Regions from separate parts of the Streptococcus vulneris genome, predicted to be linked through region 2. Evidence: riboswitches for the same ligand, from Rfam matches in the RefSeq annotation. Region 2 holds a riboswitch; the other holds the start of a gene.

Region 1 (11,654 bases), on a different contig from region 2:
GATAAAGATAAAGCAGATGCTGCTGAAAAAGCTAAGGCAGTAGAAGAGAAAAATGCTGCCTTAGATAAACAAAAAGAAACCTTAGAAAAAGCTAAAGTTGCTCTTGAAACAGCTAAAACGAATAAAGCTGATCAAGATGTTATCGATAAATTACAAGATGCTGTAACTAAACTAGAAGGTTCTGTCGCTTCTGCTAAAGCTTCTGTTGATGAAGCTCAAGCTAAATTTGACGAAGTTAACGAATCATTACAAGCGCGTAAAAATGCAATCGATACACTAACTGACGATTACAACGCAACTTTAGGTTATATCGAAAACTTAAAAGAAGTTCCTAAAGGTGAAGAACCTAAAGATTTCAGTGGTGGCGTAAGTGATGATGAAGCACCTACTGAGCCTGCTAAGGAAGCAGATGAAGTTCCAACTGTTCCTGATGCTCCAGAATTCACTGGTGGGGTAAATCCTGCTGACGCTCCTTCTGACGATGCTAAACAACCTGACGAAGTACCAACTGCTCCTAATGCTCCAGAATTTAATGGTGGAGTAAATCCTAGTGATTCTCCTTCTGACGATGCTAAACAACCTGACGAAGTACCAACTGTTCCTAATGCTCCTGAATTCACTGGTGGGGTAAATCCTGCTGATGCTCCTACGGCTGAAAATGCTCCAGAGTTTAACGGTGGCGTGAATCCTAGTGATTCTCCTTCTGGAGATAATGAATCTGATTTTACTGGTGGGGTAAATGATGCAACACCTCCTACTGTAGCCGATGCTCCAGAATATACAGGCGGCGTTAATGGTTTAGAAGCAGCAATTAATGAAGTTCCAGAATATAAAGGGGGTGCTAACTTTGTCTTAGCAGCTGTTAACGAAGTTCCAGAATATACAGGACCTTTATCTACAAATGATGAAGACCCTGTAGTGAACAATGTTCCAGCATATGGAGAAACAGGAGCACCAGCTGTAAATAATGTTCCGGCGTATGCAGAAACAGGTGCCCCAGCCGTAAATAATGTTCCAGCGTATGCAGAAACAGGAGCGCCAGCTGTAAACAATGTTCCAGCGTATGCAGAAACAGGAGCCCCAGCCGTAAATAATGTTTCAGACTATAAACTGACAACAGTAGGAACTAAGCAAGATCAGACTTATCAAGCGCCAGCAGCAAAAACAGAAGATAAAAAAGAACTTCCAAATACTGGTGGTAAAGATAATGTTGCAGTTACATCATTAGGATTCCTTGGATTGTTCCTTGGTGCTATTCCATTTGTGAAACGTAAAAACTAATTCATTTCGTAGCTTGAAAGAGGGGGAATAACTTCCTTCTCTTTTTATATTATCTTAGTTTCTCTCAGGGAACTCTTCCTAATGGTATTTTTTGGTGCTTTCCTTTATAATGGGTGTATGGATAAGAAAAAATTATTATTGATTGATGGGTCTTCTGTTGCTTTTCGGGCGTTTTTTGCGCTCTATCAGCAGTTGGACCGTTTTAAGAATGCGGCTGGCTTGCATACCAATGCGATTTATGGCTTTCAGTTGATGTTGAGCCATTTGTTGGAGCGGGTTGAGCCGAGTCATATTTTGGTGGCTTTTGATGCGGGTAAGACGACCTTCCGTACAGAGATGTATGCGGACTATAAGGGTGGTCGGGCTAAGACTCCTGATGAGTTTCGTGAGCAATTTCCCTTCATTCGTGAGTTGCTGGATCATATGGGGATTCGTCATTATGAGTTGGCTCAGTATGAGGCGGATGACATCATTGGGACGCTGGATAAACTAGCTGAGCAGGATGGTTTTGATATTACCATTGTCAGTGGGGACAAGGACTTGATTCAGCTGACGGATGAGCATACGGTGGTTGAGATTTCCAAGAAAGGTGTGGCTGAGTTTGAGGCCTTTACGCCAGAATATCTTATGGAAAAGATGGGCATCACACCGACTCAGTTTATCGATCTCAAGGCGCTCATGGGTGATAAGTCGGATAATATCCCTGGGGTGACCAAAATCGGTGAAAAGACGGGTATCAAGCTCTTGCTGGAGCATGGTTCGCTTGAGGGGATTTATGAAAATATTGATGGGATGAAGGCTTCTAAGATGAAGGAAAATCTCATCCATGATAAGGAACAGGCCTTTTTGTCGAAAACACTGGCGACCATTGATACCAAGGCACCGATTGAGATTGGTTTGGATGATTTGGTCTATAGTGGTCCAGATGTGGAAAATCTTGGGAAATTCTACGATGAGATGGGCTTCAAACAGCTCAAGCAGGCTTTAAATGTGTCGTCAGCTGATGTGACTGAGAGTTTGGACTTTACTATTGTTGACCAAGTCTGTCAAGACATGCTGAATGAAGAATCTATCTTCCATTTTGAGCTTTTTGGTGAGAATTACCATACGGATGATTTGGTTGGATTTGCCTGGTCTTGTGGGGATAAGCTCTATGCTACAGATAAACTTGAACTTTTGCAAGAGCCTATTTTCAAGGATTTTTTAGAAAAAACACATCTGAGAGTTTATGATTTTAAAAAGGCCAAAGTTCTCTTGAATCGTTTTGGTGTAGATTTACAGGCGCCTGCTTTTGATAGCCGTTTGGCTAAATACCTCCTTTCGACTGTGGAGGACAATGAAATTGCGACTATTGCTAGTCTTTATGGTCAGACTTACTTGGTCGATGATGAGACCTTCTACGGTAAGGGTGTCAAGAGAGCCATTCCTGCACGTGAGAAATTCTTGGAGCATTTAGCTCGTAAGCTTGCAGTTTTGGTCGAAACAGAGCCTATTTTGCTTGAAAAACTCAGCGAAAATGGGCAATTAGAGCTTCTTTATGATATGGAGCAACCTCTGGCTTTTGTCCTTGCCAAGATGGAAATTGCTGGGATTACGGTCAAGAAAGAGACCTTGCTTGAGATGCAGGCTGAAAATGAGCTTGTCATTGAAAAACTGACTCAGGAGATTTATGAACTGGCTGGTGAGGAGTTTAATATTAACTCGCCTAAGCAGTTGGGCGTGCTTCTCTTTGAAAAATTGGGACTTCCTCTAGAATACACTAAGAAAACCAAGACAGGTTACTCGACAGCGGTGGATGTCTTGGAGCGTCTAGCTCCTATTGCACCGATTGTTAAGAAAATCCTGGATTACCGTCAGATTGCCAAGATTCAATCTACTTATGTGATTGGCTTGCAGGACTGGATTTTGGCTGATGGCAAGATTCATACTCGCTATGTGCAGGATTTGACCCAGACTGGGCGTCTGTCTAGTGTGGATCCAAACTTGCAAAATATTCCTGTGCGATTGGAACAAGGCCGTCTCATTCGTAAGGCTTTTGTGCCTGAGTGGGAGGATAGTGTACTTCTCAGCTCCGACTATTCACAGATTGAATTGCGTGTTTTGGCGCATATTTCTAAAGACGAGCACTTGATTAAGGCTTTTCAAGAGGGGGCAGATATCCATACTTCGACAGCCATGCGGGTCTTTGGCATTGAGCATCCTGAGGATGTGACTCCAAACGACCGTCGCAATGCCAAGGCAGTCAACTTTGGAGTGGTTTACGGGATTTCCGACTTTGGCTTGTCTAATAATTTGGGCATTAGCCGTAAGGAGGCCAAGGCTTACATTGATACCTACTTTGAACGTTTCCCAGGTATTAAAAACTATATGGATGAAGTGGTGCGTGAGGCGCGTGATAAGGGCTATGTAGAGACCCTCTTCAAGCGTCGTCGTGAGTTGCCGGATATCAATTCGCGTAACTTTAACATTCGTGGTTTTGCTGAGAGAACTGCCATTAACTCACCTATCCAGGGTTCGGCAGCAGATATTCTCAAGATTGCCATGATTCAGCTAGATAAAGCCTTGGTTGCAGGTGGTTATCAGACTAAGATGCTGTTGCAAGTGCACGATGAAATCGTCCTTGAAGTGCCTAAATCGGAACTAGCAGAGATGAAAAAATTGGTCAAACAAACCATGGAAGAAGCCATCCAACTCAGTGTTCCCCTCATCGCAGATGAAAATGAAGGTGCAACCTGGTACGAGGCTAAATAAAAAAGCTATATAGAGTTTGAAGCATTTGTTTTCAAACTCTTTTTCATGTTTTTCTGTAAGCAGTTTCCTTGACATTTTTTTTGTTTTACGCTATCATATGTCCATATAATATATGGGAGTCTGTGTACAGTCTGAGAGGAAGTGTTAAACTTCGACCGCACCTGATCTGGGTAATGCCAGCGTAGGGAACGATACTTAGTCTAATCTTGACCTTTTCCATATATGGTAAAGGTTTTTCTTTTTGTCAAAGGAAAACGAGAAGAGGAGGTTCTTATGAAAGCAAGCATAGCCTTGCAAGTTTTACCCTTGGCACAGGGAATTGATCGGATTGCTGTTATTGATCAGGTCATTGCTTATCTGCAAGCTCAAGAAGTAACTATGGTGGTGACACCATTTGAAACGGTCTTGGAAGGGGAGTTTGATGAGCTCATGCGCATTCTCAAAGAAGCGCTAGAGGTAGCAGGGCAAGAGGCAGACAATGTCTTTGCCAATGTTAAAATAAATGTAGGAGAGATATTAAGTATTGATGAGAAACTTGAAAAGTATACTGAGACGACACATTAGTCTATTGGGCTTTCTAGGAGTCTTGTCAATCTGGCAGCTAGCAGGTTTGCTTAAACTTCTCCCCAAGTTTATCCTGCCGACACCTCTTGAAATTCTCCAGGCCTTTGTTCGTGATAGAGAATTTCTCTGGCACCATAGCTGGGCGACCTTGAGAGTGGCTTTGCTGGGGTTGGTTCTGGGAGTTTTGATTGCCTGTCTCATGGCTGTGCTTATGGATAGTTTGACTTGGCTTAACGATCTGATTTACCCTATGATGGTGGTTGTTCAGACCATTCCGACCATTGCCATAGCTCCTATCCTGGTCTTGTGGCTCGGTTATGGGATTTTACCCAAGATTGTCTTGATTATCTTGACGACTACTTTTCCTATCATCGTTAGCATTTTGGACGGTTTTAGGCATTGTGACAAGGATATGCTGACCTTGTTTAGTCTGATGCGGGCCAAACCTTGGCAAATTCTGTGGCATTTTAAAATCCCAGTCAGCCTGCCTTACTTTTATGCAGGTCTGAGGGTCAGTGTCTCCTACGCCTTCATCACAACAGTGGTATCTGAGTGGTTGGGAGGCTTTGAAGGACTAGGTGTCTACATGATTCAGTCCAAGAAACTGTTTCAGTATGATACCATGTTTGCTATTATTATTCTGGTATCGATTATCAGTCTTCTTGGTATGAAGTTGGTCGATATTAGTGAAAAATATGTTATTAAATGGAAACGTTCATAAGAAAAAGGATGTTTCTGAAAAAGAAAAGAGGAAATTGAAATGAAGAAAACATGGAAAGTGTTTTTAACGCTTGTGACAGCTCTTGTAGCTGTTGTGCTTGTTGCCTGTGGTCAAGGAACTGCTTCTAAGGACAATAAGGAAGCAGAACTCAAGAAGATTGACTTTATCCTAGACTGGACGCCAAATACCAACCACACAGGGCTTTATGTTGCTAAGGAAAAAGGTTATTTCAAAGAAGCTGGAGTGGATGTTGATTTGAAATTGCCACCAGAAGAAAGTTCTTCTGACTTGGTTATCAATGGTAAGGCACCGTTTGCAGTCTATTTCCAAGATTATATGGCTAAAAAATTGGAAAAAGGAGCAGGAATTACTGCCGTTGCAGCTATCGTAGAACACAATACATCAGGAATCATTTCTCGTAAATCTGACAATGTAGCTAGTCCAAAAGACTTGGTTGGTAAGAAATACGGAACTTGGAATGACCCAACTGAACTTGCTATGTTGAAGACCTTGGTAGAATCACAAGGTGGAGACTTTGAGAAGGTCGAAAAAGTACCAAACAACGATTCAAACTCAATCACACCGATTGCCAATGGAGTTTTTGACACTGCTTGGATTTACTACGGTTGGGATGGTATCCTTGCAAAATCTCAAGGAGTAGAGGCTAACTTCATGTACTTGAAAGACTACGTCAAGGAGTTTGACTACTACTCACCAGTTATCATCGCAAACAACGACTATTTGAAAGACAATAAAGAAGAAGCTCGTAAAGTCATCCAAGCTATCAAAAAAGGCTACCAATATGCCATGGAGCATCCAGAGGAAGCAGCAGATATCCTCATTAAGAATGCACCTGAACTCAAGGAAAAACGTGACTTTGTCATCGAATCTCAAAAATACTTGTCAAAAGAATACGCAAGCGACAAGGAAAAATGGGGGCAATTTGACGCAGCTCGTTGGAATGCCTTCTACAAATGGGATAAAGAAAATGGTATCCTAAAAGAAGACTTGACAGACAAAGGCTTTACCAATGAATTTGTGAAATAATGACAGAAATTAGACTAGAACACGTCAGTTATGCCTACGGACAAGATAGAATTTTAGAAGACATCAACCTGCAGGTGACTTCAGGTGAAGTGGTTTCTATCCTAGGCCCAAGTGGTGTTGGGAAAACCACCCTCTTTAACCTAATCGCTGGGATTTTAGAAGTTCAGTCAGGGAGAATTGTCCTTGATGGGGAGGAAAATCCTAAGGGGCGCGTGAGTTATATGTTGCAAAAGGATCTCCTCTTGGAGCATAAGACAGTCCTTGGCAATATCATCCTGCCCCTCTTGATTCAAAAGGTTGATAAGGCAGAAGCCATTGCTCGAGCGGATGAAATTCTTGCGACTTTCCAGTTGACAGCTATAAGAGATAAATACCCTCATGAACTCAGTGGTGGGATGCGCCAGCGTGTAGCCTTGCTTCGTACCTACCTTTTCGGGCACAAGCTATTTCTCCTAGATGAGGCCTTTAGCGCCTTGGATGAGATGACTAAGATGGAACTCCATGCTTGGTATCTGGAGATTCACAAGCAGTTGCAACTAACAACCTTGATCATTACGCATAGTATCGAGGAGGCCCTCAATCTCAGTGACCGCATCTATATCTTGAAAAATCGTCCTGGGCAAATTGTTTCAGAAATTAAACTAGATTGGTCCGAAGATGAGGACAAGGAAGTTCAAAAGATTGTCTACAAACGTCAAATCTTGGCAGAATTAGGCTTAGATAAGTAGAAAAATAGGGAGTTGGTGAAGATTATCCTTTACCAACGCCCTTTTTCTTTTAAAAATGAGAAAATTTCGGTATAATAGTCAAAGATAGTCAAGGTTTAAAGAGAGAGGTGGGTTTGTAATGAGATTTAAAAATACATCGGATCATATTGAGGCCTACATCAAGGCGATTTTAGATCAATCTGGAATTGTGGAGTTGCAACGGAGTCAGTTGGCAGATACCTTCCAGGTTGTTCCTAGTCAGATTAACTATGTGATCAAGACGCGCTTTACTGAAAGTAGAGGCTACTTGGTTGAAAGTAAACGTGGTGGCGGAGGCTACATTCGTATAGGACGGATTGAGTTTTCTAGTCATCATGAAATGCTCAGGGATCTGCTTTACTCAATTGGTGAGCGGGTCAGTCAAGAAATTTATGAGGATATTCTGCAGCTTTTGGTTGAGCAGGAATTGATGACCAAGCAGGAGATGAATTTGCTGGTGGCAGTAGCTTTGGATCGCGTTCTAGGAGAAGAAGCTCCAGTTGTTCGTGCTAATATGCTAAGACAGGTCATACAAGAGGTAGATAGAAAAGGGAAGTAAGATGAACTATTCAAAAGCATTGAATGAATGTATCGAAAGTGCCTACATGGTTGCAGGCCATTTTGGAGCTCGTTACCTAGAGTCTTGGCACTTGTTGATTGCCATGTCCAATCACAGTTATAGTGTGGCAGGGGCGACTTTAAATGATTATCCATATGAGATGGACCGTTTAGAAGAAGTCGCTTTGGAACTGACTGAAACGGACTATAGCCAGGATGAAACCTTTACGGAATTGCCGTTTTCTCATCGTTTACAGGTTCTTTTTGATGAAGCGGAATATGTGGCGTCAGTGGTCCATTCTAAGGTGCTAGGGACGGAGCACGTCCTTTATGCGATTTTACATGATGGCAATGCCTTGGCGACTCGTATCTTGGAGAGGGCTGGTTTTTCTTATGAAGACAAGAAAGATCAGGTTAAGATTGCTGCCCTACGTCGAAATCTAGAAGAACGGGCAGGCTGGACTCGTGAAGATCTCAAGGCTTTACGACAACGACATCGTACAGTAGCTGATAAGCAAAATTCTATGGCTAATATGATGGGCATGCCCCAGACTCCGAGTGGTGGTCTCGAGGACTATACGCATGATTTGACAGAGCAAGCTCGTTCTGGCAAGTTAGAACCAGTCATCGGTCGGGACAAAGAAATCTCACGTATGATTCAAATTTTGAGTCGGAAAACCAAGAATAATCCTGTCTTGGTTGGAGATGCGGGTGTCGGGAAAACTGCTCTGGCGCTTGGTCTCGCCCAGCGTATTGCTAGTGGTGATGTACCTGCAGAAATGGCTAAGATGCGCGTGTTGGAGCTTGATTTGATGAATGTCGTTGCAGGGACACGCTTCCGTGGTGACTTTGAAGAGCGCATGAACAATATCATCAAGGATATTGAAGAAGATGGCCAAGTCATCCTCTTTATCGATGAACTCCACACTATCATGGGTTCTGGGAGCGGTATTGATTCAACTTTGGATGCGGCCAATATCTTGAAACCAGCTTTGGCGCGTGGAACTTTGAGAACGGTTGGTGCCACCACTCAGGAAGAATACCAAAAACACATCGAAAAAGATGCGGCCCTTTCTCGTCGATTCGCCAAAGTGACGATCGAAGAGCCAAGCGTGGCAGACAGCATGACCATTTTACAAGGTTTGAAGGCGACTTATGAGAAACATCACCGTGTGCAAATCACAGATGAAGCGGTCGAAACAGCTGTCAAGATGGCGCATCGTTACTTGACTAGCCGTCACTTGCCAGACTCTGCTATCGATCTCTTGGACGAAGCAGCAGCAACAGTGCAAAATAAGGCTAAGCATGTAAAAGCAGACGATTCTGACTTAAGTCCAGCTGACAAGGCCCTGATGGATGGTAAGTGGAAACAGGCAGCTCAGTTAATCGCAAAAGAAGAGGAAGTGCCTGTCTATAAAGACTTGGTGACAGAGTCTGATATTTTGACCACCTTGAGTCGCTTGTCAGGTATTCCAGTCCAAAAACTGACTCAGACTGATGCTAAGAAATACCTAAACTTGGAAGCTGAATTGCACAAACGTGTCATCGGGCAAGATCAAGCAGTTTCAAGCATTAGCCGTGCGATTCGCCGCAACCAGTCAGGGATTCGCAGTCATAAGCGTCCGATTGGTTCCTTTATGTTCTTAGGGCCTACAGGTGTCGGTAAGACCGAATTGGCTAAGGCTCTAGCAGAAGTTCTTTTTGATGATGAATCAGCTCTGATCCGCTTTGATATGAGTGAATATATGGAGAAATTTGCAGCCAGCCGTCTCAATGGAGCTCCTCCGGGCTATGTGGGTTATGAAGAAGGTGGGGAGTTGACCGAGAAGGTTCGCAACAAACCCTATTCCGTTCTCCTCTTTGACGAAGTAGAAAAGGCCCACCCAGACATCTTTAATGTCCTCTTGCAGGTCTTGGATGACGGTGTCTTGACAGATAGTAAGGGACGCAAGGTCGATTTTTCAAATACCATTATCATCATGACATCGAACCTTGGTGCGACAGCCCTTCGTGATGATAAGACTGTCGGATTTGGGGCTAAGGATATTCGTTTTGACCAGGAAAACATGGAAAAACGCATGTTTGAAGAGTTGAAAAAGGCTTATAGACCTGAATTCATCAACCGTATTGATGAAAAGGTGGTCTTCCATAGCCTATCTAGCGACCATATGCAGGAAGTGGTGAAGATTATGGTTAAACCTTTAGTGGCAAGTTTGGCTGAAAAAGGCATTGATTTGAAATTACAAGCTTCAGCCCTGAAATTGTTGGCAAATCAAGGATATGACCCAGAGATGGGAGCTCGTCCACTTCGCAGAACCCTGCAAACAGAAGTGGAGGACAAGTTGGCAGAACTTCTTCTTAAGGGAGATTTGGTGGCAGGCAGCACACTTAAGATTGGTGTTAAAGCAGGCCAGTTAAAATTTGATATTGCATAAAAATGGAGAATCAGGAGCAATCTTGATTCTCTTTTTTGCTACTTTTTTATAAAAAATAATAAAAAACTATTGACAAAACAAAAATATAGTTTATAATAAAAAACATAGATAATAAAAATATCAAAAATTATAAAAAGGCAATGCGTTTATGAAAAAGAAAACAGCAGTGGTATTTGGAACCTTTGCTCCGCTTCATCAAGGTCATATCGATCTGATCCAGCGTGCGAAGCGACAGTGTGACCGGGTTTGGGTTGTCGTTTCAGGCTATGAGGGAGATAGAGGGGAGCAGGTAGGCTTAACGCTTCAAAAAAGATTTCGCTATATCCGAGAGGCCTTTGGTGATGACGAGTTGACCTCTGTCTGCAAGTTAGATGAAACCAATCTTCCTCGTTACCCTATGGGTTGGCAGGAGTGGTTGGACCAAATGTTAGAGGAGATTTCCTATGATGAAACCCAGCAAGAACTAATTTTCTTTGTGGGAGAAGCAGACTACCAGCAAGAATTGTCTAATCGTAGCTTTGAGACTGTCTTGCAAGAAAGAAAGTTTGGTATCTCAGCGACTATGATTCGAGAAAATCCAAGCAAATATTGGAAATATATTGCTCAACCCTTCCGACGTCAGTTTACAAAGAAAGTGTTGATTATGGGAAGTGCCAGCAATGGGAAGACCACTTTAGCCAAGGATTTGGCAAGGTATTACGATGCACCAGTTAGCCTGGAATACGCGCGTGAGTACCAGATCAAAAACAATGTCCGCGACGATGAATTGACTCCAAAGGATTACTATTATCTCCTGTTGGGGCAGTATGACCAGACATCTAAGTTAATCGATAGCAATGCCAATAGGGGACTGGTAATAGCAGACACCAACTCCTTAGTAACCAAGGGCTACTATGATTATTACATGGAGACTGAGGACCAAAGGGACTTATCAGGAGAGACATTTGACAATCTCTTTGTTTCAATCTTGGCTAAGGAAAAATGGGACTTGATTCTCTTTGTGCAACCTGTCGGTTCCTATGTCAATGACGGATTTAGAGATATGACTATGGCAGAAGACCATATTCGTCATAGTTTTTCCCAGCATTTGGACCAGATGAGGGAGCGCTACTTAGCAAACATTCCACTAGTTTATCTAGCAGAAGATTATCTAGGAAATTATGAAGCAGCAAAAGTGGCTATTGATGCCATTTACCAAGCAGATTAGGAGAAAAATATGAAAAAACTAACTGAAAAAATCACACAATTTATCGAAAACTTTAAAAATGTCCATGCGGAAGCCCGCAAGATCGGTTTTGCAGGAATCATGAACCTGCTCTGGAAAGATCTCTTTGTCGGCCGTAGCCTCTTCCAGTGGTTGTATCTTATTGTCTTGTCAAGTGTTCCCTTGATCTTGGAATTCACGCAAAATACAGAAAGTCATGACTGGATGAGCTTGTTGGCATCTTGGACTGGGATTGTCTGTGTTATCTTGGTAGCAGAAGGGCGTGCAAGCAATTATCTCTTTGGGGCCATCAACTCAGCTATCTATTTGGTTTTGGCCATGAACGC
Region 2 (11,654 bases):
CAACCACAACGACTATGATTGGGGAAGTTTTGACTGCTGTTGGGCAACATGGTCTTTTATCAGGGAATATCGGCTATCCAGCTAGTCAAGTGGCCCAAACTGCGTCAGACAAGGACACTCTTGTCATGGAACTTTCTTCTTTCCAACTGATGGGCGTTCAAGAATTCCATCCTGAGATTGCAGTTATTACCAACCTCATGCCAACTCATATTGATTATCATGGTTCTTTTGAGGAATATGTAGCAGCCAAGTGGAATATCCAGAACAAGATGACAGCGGCTGATTTCCTTATCTTGAACTTTAATCAAGACTTGGCAAAAGACTTGGCTACTAAAACACAAGCTACCGTTGTACCATTCTCAACACAGGAAAAGGTTGATGGAGCTTATTTGGAAGATGGTCAACTCTACTTCCGTGGGGAAGTAGTCATGGCAGCGAATGAAATCGGAGTTCCAGGTAGTCACAATGTGGAAAATGCCCTTGCGACTATTGCTGTAGCCAAGCTTCGTGGTGTTGATAACCAAACCATCAAAGAAACTCTTTCAGCCTTTGGTGGTGTCAAACACCGTCTCCAATTTGTGGATGAAATCAAGGGTGTCAAATTCTATAATGATAGCAAGTCAACCAATATCTTGGCTACTCAAAAAGCCTTGTCAGGATTTGACAACAGCAAGGTCATTTTGATTGCAGGTGGTTTGGACCGTGGCAATGAGTTTGACGAATTGGTGCCAGATATTACTGGACTCAAGAAGATGGTCATCCTTGGTCAGTCTGCAGAACGTGTTAAACGGGCAGCAGACAAGGCTGGTGTGGCATATGTGGATGCGACTGATATTGCAGATGCGACCCGCAAGGCCTACGAGCTTGCGACTCAAGGAGATGTGGTTCTTCTCAGTCCTGCCAATGCCAGCTGGGATATGTATGCTAACTTTGAAGTACGTGGCGACCTCTTTATCGACACAGTAGCGGAGTTAAAGGAATAATATGAAAAAAATTGTCTTTACAGGTGGGGGGACGGTTGGACACGTGACCCTTAACCTTTTGTTAATGCCTAAGTTCATCGAAGATGGTTGGGAAGTCCACTATATCGGGGACAAGCGTGGTATCGAACACCAAGAAATCCTCAAGTCAGGTTTGGATGTTACCTTCCATTCTATTGCGACTGGAAAATTGCGTCGCTATTTCTCTTGGCAAAATATGCTGGACGTCTTCAAAGTTGGCTGGGGAATTGTCCAATCTCTCTTTATCATGTTGCGACTTCGTCCACAGGCCCTTTTTTCAAAGGGAGGTTTTGTCTCTGTGCCGCCAGTTATCGCTGCGCGTGTGTCTGGAGTTCCTGTCTTTATTCACGAATCTGACCTATCTATGGGCTTGGCCAATAAAATCGCCTATAAATTTGCGACGAAGATGTATTCAACCTTTGAACAAGCTTCAAGTTTGTCTAAGGTCGAGCATGTGGGAGCAGTGACCAAGGTTTCAGACCAAAAAAATTCAGAACCAGATGAATTGGTGGATATCCAAACCCACTTTAATCCTAAATTGCCAACTGTATTGTTTGTCGGTGGTTCTGCAGGCGCTCGTGTCTTTAACCAATTGGTGACAGACCATAAGAAAGAACTGACAGAGCGCTACAATATTATCAATCTAACTGGAGATTCTAGCCTGAATGAGTTGAGCCAAAATCTTTTTCGTGTTGACTATGTGACCAATCTCTATCAACCCTTGATGGAATTGGCTGATATTGTTGTGACACGAGGTGGTGCCAATACGATTTTTGAGCTCTTGGCCATGGCAAAATTGCATGTTATTGTGCCACTTGGTCGTGAAGCTAGTCGTGGAGACCAGATTGAAAATGCAGCTTACTTTGTAAAAAAAGGCTATGCAGAAGAGCTTCAAGAAAGCGATTTGACCTTGGACAGTTTAGAAGAGAAGCTTTCTCACTTACTAAGTCACAAGGAAGATTACCAAGCTAAGATGAGGGCTTCAAAGGAATTGAAATCTCTAGCAGATTTTTATCAATTGTTGAAAAAAGATTTATCATAAGGAAAGTAAATGTCAAAAGATAAGAAAAATGAGGGCAAAGAAATCCTCGAAGAATTTAAAGAGTTATCAGAATGGCAGAAACGAAACCAGGAATATCTAAAAAAGAAGGCTGAAGAAGAGGTAGCCCTAGCTGAGGAGAAGGAAAAGGAAAGACAAGCACGAATGGCTTCAAAATCTGAAAAGTCAGATGCAACCGAGGACCAAGAGAGTGAATCTGATCCAAAAGACCCAAAATCAGCTAAGGAAGATGCTGAAGAAAAAGTAGAAGAGTCAGAAGACGTCAAAAAAGAAGTAGTCAAAGAAGAATCAAAGTCTAAAAAGACAGAGAAAGAGGATAAACGGGATAAAAAGGCAGAGAAAAAGCCTGTTAAGGAAAAACCGGTCAAACCGAAAATTCCAGGAGTTCATATCTGGCGGGCTATCTCGATTTTGTTTCTCAGTCTGATTTTATTGGTTGTCTCTGCTTATTTGCTCAGTCCTTATGCGACCATGAAGGATATTGGTGTTGAGGGAACAGTGCAAACTACAGCTGATGATATTCGACAGGCTTCAGGCATTCAGGATTCGGATTATACGATTAACCTTCTGCTAGATAAGGTAAAATATGAAGAGCAGATCAAGTCTAATTATTGGGTTGAATCAGCTCAGCTTGTCTATCAATTTCCAACCAAGTTTACTATCAAGGTCAAGGAATATGATATTGTGGCCTACTATGTTTCTGGAGAAAGCCATTATCCAATCCTTTCAAGCGGTCAGCTTGAGACCAGTTCGGTAAGTTTGGTGAGTCTGCCAGAAACTTATATATCAGTTCTCTTTAATGACAGCGAACAAATCAAGACCTTTACCTCAGAACTTGCTCAAATTAGTCCAGAACTCAAGGCGGCTATCCAAAAGGTGGAACTAGCCCCAAGCAAGGTCACATCAGATTTAATTCGATTGACTATGAATGATTCGGACGAGGTCTTGGTTCCTCTATCTGAAATGAGTAAGAAACTGCCATATTACAGTAAGATTAAGCCACAATTGTCAGAACCGAGTGTGATTGACATGGAAGCTGGAATTTACAGTTACACTGTGGCGGATAAATTAATTATGGAGGCTGAGGAAAAAGCCAAACAAGATGCTAAGGAAGCTGAGAAGAAACAAAAAGAGGAAGAGAAGAAAAGACTGGAAGAACAGCAGAATAAACTAGAAGAGGAAAGGAAAAAGCTGGAGGAAGAGGGCAATCAAAACCAAACGACCCGACGTTCATCGCGTCGCTAGGTTTACCTTTTCTTCTATAGCTCTTTAGTTGCCATGTTTTTACTTGACAAGTGTTAGTAGAAATAATAGAATAGTAAAAAACCTTTAAAGCAGTCCAGAGAGGCAGCTAAGGTTAGACGGTGAAAGGGTGGAGACTACCCATTTTTCGTGGAACCTTGCTGTTGGCAGGTTCCTTTTTTCGTGGCTTCTGTTGCCCAGACTCTCTCACTAGCAAAGGTAAAAGGAGAAACCTATGCGAGAACATCGTCCAGTCATTGCTCTTGATTTTCCTAGTTTTGAGGCGGTCAAGGAATTCTTAGCTCTTTTTCCAGCAGAAGAAAGCCTTTATCTTAAGGTAGGGATGGAGCTTTATTACGCAACGGGGCCTGAGATTGTATCTTACTTGAAAGGCCTGGGGCACAGTGTTTTTTTGGATCTTAAGCTGCATGACATTCCTAATACAGTCAAGTCAGCCATGAAGGTCTTGGCTCAGCTTGGTGTGGATATGACTAATGTTCATGCCGCTGGCGGCGTGGAGATGATGAAGGCTGCGCGTGAAGGTCTTGGAAGTCAAGCAAAATTGATTGCTGTAACGCAGCTGACATCAACGTCAGAAGCCCAGATGCAGGATTTTCAAAACATCCAGACCAGCCTGCAAGAGTCTGTGATTCATTATGCTAGGAAGACAGCTGAAGCGGGCTTGGATGGTGTCGTTTGCTCGGCTCAGGAAGTGGAATTCATCAAGCAGGCCACCAATCCAGATTTTATCTGTCTGACACCGGGCATTCGTCCTGCAGGTGCTGCAGTAGGAGATCAAAAACGCGTCATGACGCCAGCAGATGCCTATCAAATCGGCAGTGACTATATCGTAGTGGGACGTCCCATTACCCAAGCTGAGAATCCTGTTGCAGCTTATCATGCCATCAAGGATGAATGGACACAGGACTGGAATTAAAGAACTAGATTATAAAATAAAAGGAGAAGACCATGACACTTGCTAAAGATATCGCCAGCCACCTCTTGAAAATTCAAGCCGTTTACCTCAAACCAGAGGAGCCTTTCACTTGGGCATCTGGTATCAAGTCGCCCATTTACACTGATAATCGTGTGACACTAGCCTATCCAGAAACTCGTACCCTAATTGAAAATGGCTTTGTGGAAGCTATTAAAGAAGCCTTTCCAGAGGTAGAAGTGATTGCAGGAACTGCAACAGCTGGGATTCCTCACGGAGCCATCATTGCTGACAAGATGAATCTGCCATTTGCCTACATCCGTAGCAAACCAAAAGACCACGGTGCTGGTAATCAAATCGAAGGCCGCGTAACTCAGGGTCAAAAAATGGTAGTGGTTGAAGATCTTATTTCAACAGGTGGTTCTGTTCTTGAAGCAGTAGCAGCTGCTAAACGAGAAGGAGCAGATGTGCTTGGAGTTGTAGCGATTTTCAGCTACCAATTGCCAAAAGCAGACAAAAACTTTGCAGATGCTGGTGTTAAGCTGTTAACACTTTCTAACTACAGTGAACTCATTCACCTAGCTCAAGAAGAAGGTTACATCACACCAGAAGGCTTAGATCTCCTAAAACGATTTAAAGAAGACCAAGAAAATTGGCAAAACGCTTAAAACATAGAAAATCAGGTAGTCACTAGGATTACCTGATTTCTTTTTGTGATGTTATTGGATCTTATACTCAATGAAAATCAAATATAATCCAAGGTGAAGCTGACGTGGTTTGAAGAGATTTTCGAAGAGTATTAGTTGACTTTTCCACCTTCAACAACCAGGTCGTCAGCTTTAGCAGCGTCACCGTAGGTTGGGTGAAGTGTTTTTTCATAGGCCTTGTGGAAGAAGTTTTCCTTACCTAATTTTTCAATATCTTTATTGATGAAGTCTAGCAATTCTTGGTTACCTTTTTGTACTGCTGCCGCAATGGTATCTGGATTACCGAGGGAAGTAATTCCTACTTCAAATCCTTTATTTTCAAGCGCCCAAGCTAGGACTTCAGTATTGTCAGTAGAAAAGGCATCTCCACGTCCGTCAAGAAGAGCTTGGTAGGCATCGCTATATTGGTCGTATTTTTGGAGTTTTACTTCTGGGTGATTTTTCTCAAAATAAGTTTCAGCGGTCGTTCCTTTTGTGACAATCAAAGTTTTACCTTCAAGTTGTTTGACATCTGTAATGAGACCAGTCTTTGGTGATACGACACCAAGAGAAACTTTCATGTAAGGAAGGGCAAAATCAACTTGTTTCTTACGTTCGTCAGTCACTGTAAAGTTGGCAAGAGTAATATCTATCTTGTTTGAAATCAAATATTCAGCACGGTTGGCAGCATCAACTGAAACGTATTTAACCTTCACCCCAAGGTCTTGTGCTAATTGGTTCCCAAGTTCAATATCGTAACCTTGGTAAGAACCGTCATTGTCAACGTAACCAAAAGGTTTCTTATCTCCAAACACGGCGATTCGTAGCTCACCGCTTTTTTTGATTTCATCGATTGTGCGAGCCTTGGCAGTGGTTTTACCTGACGATGCACCACCATTTCTACCTGAGCTACAAGCTGTGACAAAGATAAGGGCAAAGGCAAGTGCCAAAACAGTTAAGAGTGGTTTGAATAGTTTCATAAGAATCTCCTTTATAGATATGAGCCAAATTGGCTAAAGTCAAAGACGTTTAAAAATTCCTGGGCTCGTTTAGTTTGAGGATTGGTAAAGAAGGCTTGAGCCGTTCCTTCTTCAGCAATTTTCCCTTGGTCGAGGAAGATAATCCGATCGGCAATTGCTTGGGCAAACTGCATTTCGTGGGTTACTAAAATCATGGTACGGCCTTCTTGGGCCAAGTCATTGATGAGTTCCAGAACCTCACGCACCATTTCTGGATCCAGCGAAGCAGTCACTTCGTCAAAAAGGATGATTTCTGGATGCATGAGGAGGGCACGAACAATTGCAACCCGTTGCTTCTGTCCACCAGATAATTGACGCGCAAAGCTATGTTGTTTATCTAGCAAACCGACACGTTCTAGTAGTTTCAAAGCTTCTTCAGTGACTTCTTTCTTGTCTCTCCTTTGAGCCTTGATAGGGCCTAGGATGAGGTTTTGAAGGACATCCAGATGGGGAAAAAGTTCATAGCTTTGAAAAACCATACCAATCTTTTGGCGAACGAGGTGAAAATCTTTTTTATTTTCAACGATAGACTGACCATCCAGCAGGATATCTCCACCCTGAATACTTTCTAAGCCATTGAGGCAACGAAGGAGGGTACTTTTACCACAACCAGATGGTCCTAGGATGACGACAACTTCTCCCTTTTTGATATCTAGAGAAAGTCCTTGGAGGATGGGATTGTCTCCGAAGGATTTTTTTAGTTCCTTGATTTCTAAGATAGTTTCAGACATTTAGTTCCTCCAATGTTTTTCTAGGTGAGTGGATAGTTTGGAAATAGGAAAGCAAACTGCGAAATACAAGACTAGAATGGTTCCATAAATCCAAAAGGAAGCAGTTGGGATGGTCAGGCGATTGCTATCGATGATTTGTTGTCCAACCTTTGTAACCTCAACAACCCCTATCAAAACAACCAAGGAAGTGGTTTTAATCATCCGAGTAACAAGATTGATGGCTTGTGGCAGTAATCTTCTAAAGACTTGTGGGATAATGATGTGGTAGTAAAGTTGAACATTGGTTAAGCCGAGTGCCTGTCCACTTTCAAACTGATGCTTAGGAAGGGAAGTGATGGCTCCACGGACCAAGTCCCCCATCTCAGCTGTTCCCCAGAGGGTGAAAACGATAATAGCAGAAGTCTCACCTGAGATATTGATATTAAAGTTTCGAGCCAAGCCAAAGTAAACGATGAAGAGTAGCACCAGTTGGGGCATGATACGGATGAATTCCAGATACAATCGTGTTAAAAATCGTACGATTCTAGAATGGGAGGTCATAATGATTCCCATGACTGTTCCGAACATCATGGATAAGAGGACAGACAGGATGGATATCCCAATCGTAACGCCCAAACCCTGTAAGATTCTCAGGAGATTATTTCCCTGGAAGAGTACTTGGATTCCCGAATCCTGCATGGCGGAGCCTCCTTTCTATCCAACTAAAGAGCAGTGAGATGGGTAGCAACATGATAAGATAAGCAACTACCAACATAGCTAGCGCAATGTCTGTCTCATAATATAGTCCAATCAAGTCCTTGGCAACGTACATGAGGTCGGCCAAAGCTACTGCTGAGAAAACAGAGGTTTCCTTGATGAGGAAAATGACATTGGCACTAAAGGAGGGGAGTGCCACAGCTGTTGCTTGCGGAAGAACCACATAGCGAAAGACCTGTACAGGCGTCAGACCGATTGCTAATCCAATCTCCTGCTGGGTTTGACTGACGGCTTCCAGCCCACTTCGGAAAGATTCTGCCATATAGGAGCCTCCTAAAAAGACCAGTCCTAAAGTGGCACAGACTTCTGAAGATAGGACAATCCCGATTCGAGGAAGTCCGAAATAGAGAAAGAAGAGTTGAATCAAAAGGGGCGTATTACGTGATAATTCAATGTAGGCTGTCGCTACTTGCGTCAAAACAGGGATTCGATAATGTCGGATGATACTAACGATTAAACCGAGCAGAAAGGATCCCAGAATTCCCCAAACTGCAATATGCAAGGTCAGAAAGAATGCCTTTTGATATAGTGGTAGATATTGTTCAACAATGGACCAATCCAAAAATAGAACCTCCCATCTAGAAATAATACAGTTATTGTAGCACTTAAAATCTTCTTTGGATAATATCTATTTTTTATTGCCGTTATAAGGATTTTTTATCATAGACATAAAATTTCTGAAATTTACAAACAAAATATTTGAAAAGTTTTGAAAAAAGAGTTAAGATATTTTTGTAATATACAAAGTAAACGCTTACTTATTAAGGAGGGCATTTTATGTCATACAAAACAAGCAATGCAGAAGGTCATGTAGATTTCATCAATACCTATGATTTGGAGCCAATGGCGCAACAAGTTATCCCTAAAGCCGCATTTGGCTATATCGCTAGTGGGGCGGAAGATACTTTCACTTTGCGTGAGAATATTCGCGCCTTTAACCACAAACTCATCGTTCCGCATACGCTTTGCAATGTAGAAAATCCAAGTACAGAGATTGAATTTGCAGGTGAAAAATTGTCTTCACCAATCATTATGGCACCTGTTGCAGCTCATAAATTGGCAAATGAACAGGGTGAAGTGGCTACTGCGCGTGGTGTGCATGAGTTTGGTTCTCTTTACACAACTAGCTCTTACTCTACTGTAGATCTTCCAGAAATTACAGAAGCCCTTCAAGGGACACCACATTGGTTCCAGTTTTACTTTAGTAAAGATGACGGAATCAATCGCCACATCATGGACCGTGTGAAGGCTGAAGGTTATAAAGCGATTGTCTTGACGGCTGATGCTACGGTAGGGGGCAATCGTGAGGTAGATAAGCGTAATGGTTTTGTCTTCCCAGTTGGCATGCCGATTGTTGAAGAATACCTACCAGAAGGTGCTGGTAAATCAATGGACTTTGTTTACAAATCAGCTAAACAACGCTTGTCTCCACGTGATGTAGAATTTATTGCTGAATACTCAGGACTTCCTGTTTATGTCAAGGGACCACAATGCCGTGAGGACGTTGAACGTTCGCTTGCTGCGGGAGCTTCTGGTATCTGGGTAACCAACCACGGTGGCCGCCAAATCGACGGTGGACCAGCTGCTTTTGACTCACTTCAAGAAGTAGCAGAAGCAGTTGACAAACGTGTGCCAATTGTCTTTGACTCTGGTATTCGTCGTGGTCAACACGTCTTTAAAGCCTTGGCTTCAGGAGCAGACTTGGTAGCTATTGGTCGCCCTGTTATCTATGGTTTGGCTCTCGGTGGTAGTGTCGGTGTGCGTCAAGTCTTTGAACACTTGAATGCAGAATTGAAGACAGTTATGCAATTGTCTGGAACTCAGACTATTGAAGATGTCAAACACTTCAAACTCCGTCACAACCCATACAACCCAACCTTCCCAGTCGATCCTCGTGACTTAAAATTGTATTGATAAAAAGATTGCCTCCACTGAATGTGGAGGTTTTTCTTCGTCTATAGGAAGAATAAATCACCATTGAAATCTATATAAATATATTTTCTAATCAAAAATCTTGCTAGGGCTTTCATTTTTTGCTATACTGGTGCAGTAATTAAATAATAAAGACATTTGGGGTGCTTTAAGCTGAGATGATACCCATTGAACCTGATACAGTTAAGACTGGCGAAGGGAAATGTGAAACGTTTTTTCGTATGTCGAAATGAACGATCTAATCTTGTAAGCTAAACTCTAATTCTTGATTGTAATTGGAGTTTTTTTGTTTATATAAGCCGGATGAAGGTGATACAAAGAATTTAGGTAGCTCTTCTTGAACGCCCTTGATTTTCTTTAAAAAGGTCAAGTAAAACTAGGATTTTCTTGATATTTTGTTGATTACGAACGAGTAAAGAGAGGAAAAGTAAATATGGAAACACAAGACTATGCATTTGAGCCAGGTTTGATTGTTGGAGAATTATTAAAAAGCAGTCATAAGGATTGGCAAGCTGCAATCAATCATCGTTTTGTTAAGGAACTTTTTGCGGGGACAATTGAGAATAAGGTCTTAAAAGAATACCTGATTCAAGATTATCACTTCTTTGATGCCTTCTTATCCATGCTGGGTGCTTGCGTAGCCCACGCAGACCAGCTTGAATCCAAGCTTCGTTTTGCCAAGCAACTAGGCTTTCTTGAAGCAGATGAAGACGGTTATTTCCAAAAGGCTTTCATGGAGTTAAAAGTAGCAGAGCATGACTATCTGGAAGTGACCTTGCATCCTGTAACAAAAGCCTTTCAGCAGCTTATGTATTCTGCTGTGTCATCATCAGATTATGCTCATCTTTTGGTCATGCTAGTCATTGCAGAAGGTCTCTATTTAGACTGGGGTTCTAAAGATTTGGCTCTACCTGAAGCCTATATTCATTCGGAATGGATCAACCTCCACAGAGGTCCTTTCTTTGCAGAGTGGGTTCAATTTCTGGTTGACGAACTCAATCGTGTCGGACAAGATCGAGAAGGTTTGACAGAACTTCAGCAACGCTGGAATCAAGCGGTCGCTTTAGAATTAGCCTTTTTTGATATTGGTTATGACGCCTAGAGAAAGTTTAGGATATTGACAAATTTGATGAGGTAATTCTCTTCGAAAATCAAATTCAAACCACGTCAGCTTCACCTTGCCGTACTCAAGTACAGCCTGCGGCTAGCTTCCTAGTTTGCTCTTTGATTTTCATCGAGCATAAATCATTCAATGTAAAAAAAATTTCTTAACGAAAGATAGAGATAAATTGAAATCAATAGATCGTATAAAGTGAAAAGGAAGGATTTCAATATGACAAGTTTAAAATTATTAAAAGAAAAAGCACCTTTGGTCATTTGCATAACCAATGATGTAGTAAAAAATTTCACAGCAAATGGATTAGTAGCACTGGGTGCATCACCAGCTATGAGTGAGTTTCCTGCAGATTTAGAGGATTTGTTAAAGTATGCTGGAGGTTTATTAATAAACATAGGAACATTGACAGATGAAAATTGGAAATTATACCAAGCTGCTCTGAAAATTGCAGAGAAATATAATGTCCCAGCAGTTTTAGATCCTGTAGCCTGTGGAGCAGGAGAATATAGAAAAAAAGTAGCAGATGATCTAATCAACAATTACAAACTAGCAGCGATTAGAGGAAATGCTGGCGAGATTGCCTCTTTAGTAGGAATAAATGTGGCATCTAAAGGAGTAGATAGTGCGGGCGTAGATAATATTGATGAAATTGCTCTAGCAGCAAATAAGAAGTTCAATATTCCTATAATAGTAACAGGTGAAGTGGATGCCATTGCGGTAAATGGAGAAGTGGTAACGATTCATAATGGTAGTGCCATGATGCCAAAAGTTATTGGAACTGGATGTTTATTAGGTGCTGTAGTAGCAAGCTTTATCGGACTAGAAAAAGGTCAAGAATTGAAATCATTAGAAACAGCAATGTTGGTTTACAATATCGCTGGAGAAATGGCAGAAAAACGTCCAAATGGACATCTTCCTGGAACATTTAAAGTTGAATTTATAAATGCCTTATACGAGATTACAGACGAAGATGTAAAGGAATTCAAAAGAGTGAAGTAAGATGTTTCATAAAGAATTACTAAAACTATATTTTATTTGTGGGACGACTACTTGCCAAGGAAAAGATCTATATAGAGTCGTTGAGGAGGCCTTAAAAGGTGGTATAACCTTATTTCAATTTCGTGAAAAAGGTGAGGGAGCCTTAGAAGGTAAAGAAAAAGTCGAATTAGCAATTAA

Evidence for each region. A riboswitch is a leader RNA that binds a small molecule or an ion and turns the genes downstream of it on or off. The one in region 2 is predicted to bind thiamine pyrophosphate.
Region 1: another riboswitch for thiamine pyrophosphate. It lies ahead of KUA57_RS02315 (thiamine-binding protein); the one in region 2 lies ahead of KUA57_RS08300 (TenA family protein).

What each region holds. Positions count from the first base shown of each region.
Region 1 is NZ_JAHUZC010000002.1:57,554-69,207, forward strand. Features, by position in the region: gene KUA57_RS02305 (SIALI-17 repeat-containing surface protein) at 1-1,281, shown strand, start outside; gene polA (DNA polymerase I) at 1,399-4,032, shown strand; TPP riboswitch at 4,135-4,237, shown strand; gene KUA57_RS02315 (thiamine-binding protein) at 4,306-4,596, shown strand; gene KUA57_RS02320 (ABC transporter permease) at 4,559-5,317, shown strand; gene KUA57_RS02325 (ABC transporter substrate-binding protein) at 5,357-6,364, shown strand; gene KUA57_RS02330 (ABC transporter ATP-binding protein) at 6,364-7,092, shown strand; gene KUA57_RS02335 (CtsR family transcriptional regulator) at 7,211-7,669, shown strand; gene KUA57_RS02340 (ATP-dependent Clp protease ATP-binding subunit) at 7,671-10,103, shown strand; gene KUA57_RS02345 (AAA family ATPase) at 10,252-11,310, shown strand; gene pnuC (nicotinamide riboside transporter PnuC) at 11,320-11,654, shown strand, end outside.
Region 2 is NZ_JAHUZC010000012.1:53,788-65,441, reverse strand. Features, by position in the region: gene murD (UDP-N-acetylmuramoyl-L-alanine--D-glutamate ligase) at 1-983, shown strand, start outside; gene KUA57_RS08345 (UDP-N-acetylglucosamine--N-acetylmuramyl-(pentapeptide) pyrophosphoryl-undecaprenol N-acetylglucosamine transferase) at 985-2,043, shown strand; gene KUA57_RS08340 (cell division protein FtsQ/DivIB) at 2,053-3,306, shown strand; gene pyrF (orotidine-5'-phosphate decarboxylase) at 3,539-4,240, shown strand; gene pyrE (orotate phosphoribosyltransferase) at 4,273-4,905, shown strand; gene KUA57_RS08325 (cysteine ABC transporter substrate-binding protein) at 5,037-5,903, opposite strand; gene KUA57_RS08320 (amino acid ABC transporter ATP-binding protein) at 5,915-6,673, opposite strand; gene KUA57_RS08315 (amino acid ABC transporter permease) at 6,674-7,351, opposite strand; gene KUA57_RS08310 (amino acid ABC transporter permease) at 7,311-7,991, opposite strand; gene lctO (L-lactate oxidase) at 8,207-9,343, shown strand; TPP riboswitch at 9,491-9,579, shown strand; gene KUA57_RS08300 (TenA family protein) at 9,795-10,463, shown strand; gene thiM (hydroxyethylthiazole kinase) at 10,695-11,477, shown strand; gene thiE (thiamine phosphate synthase) at 11,479-11,654, shown strand, end outside.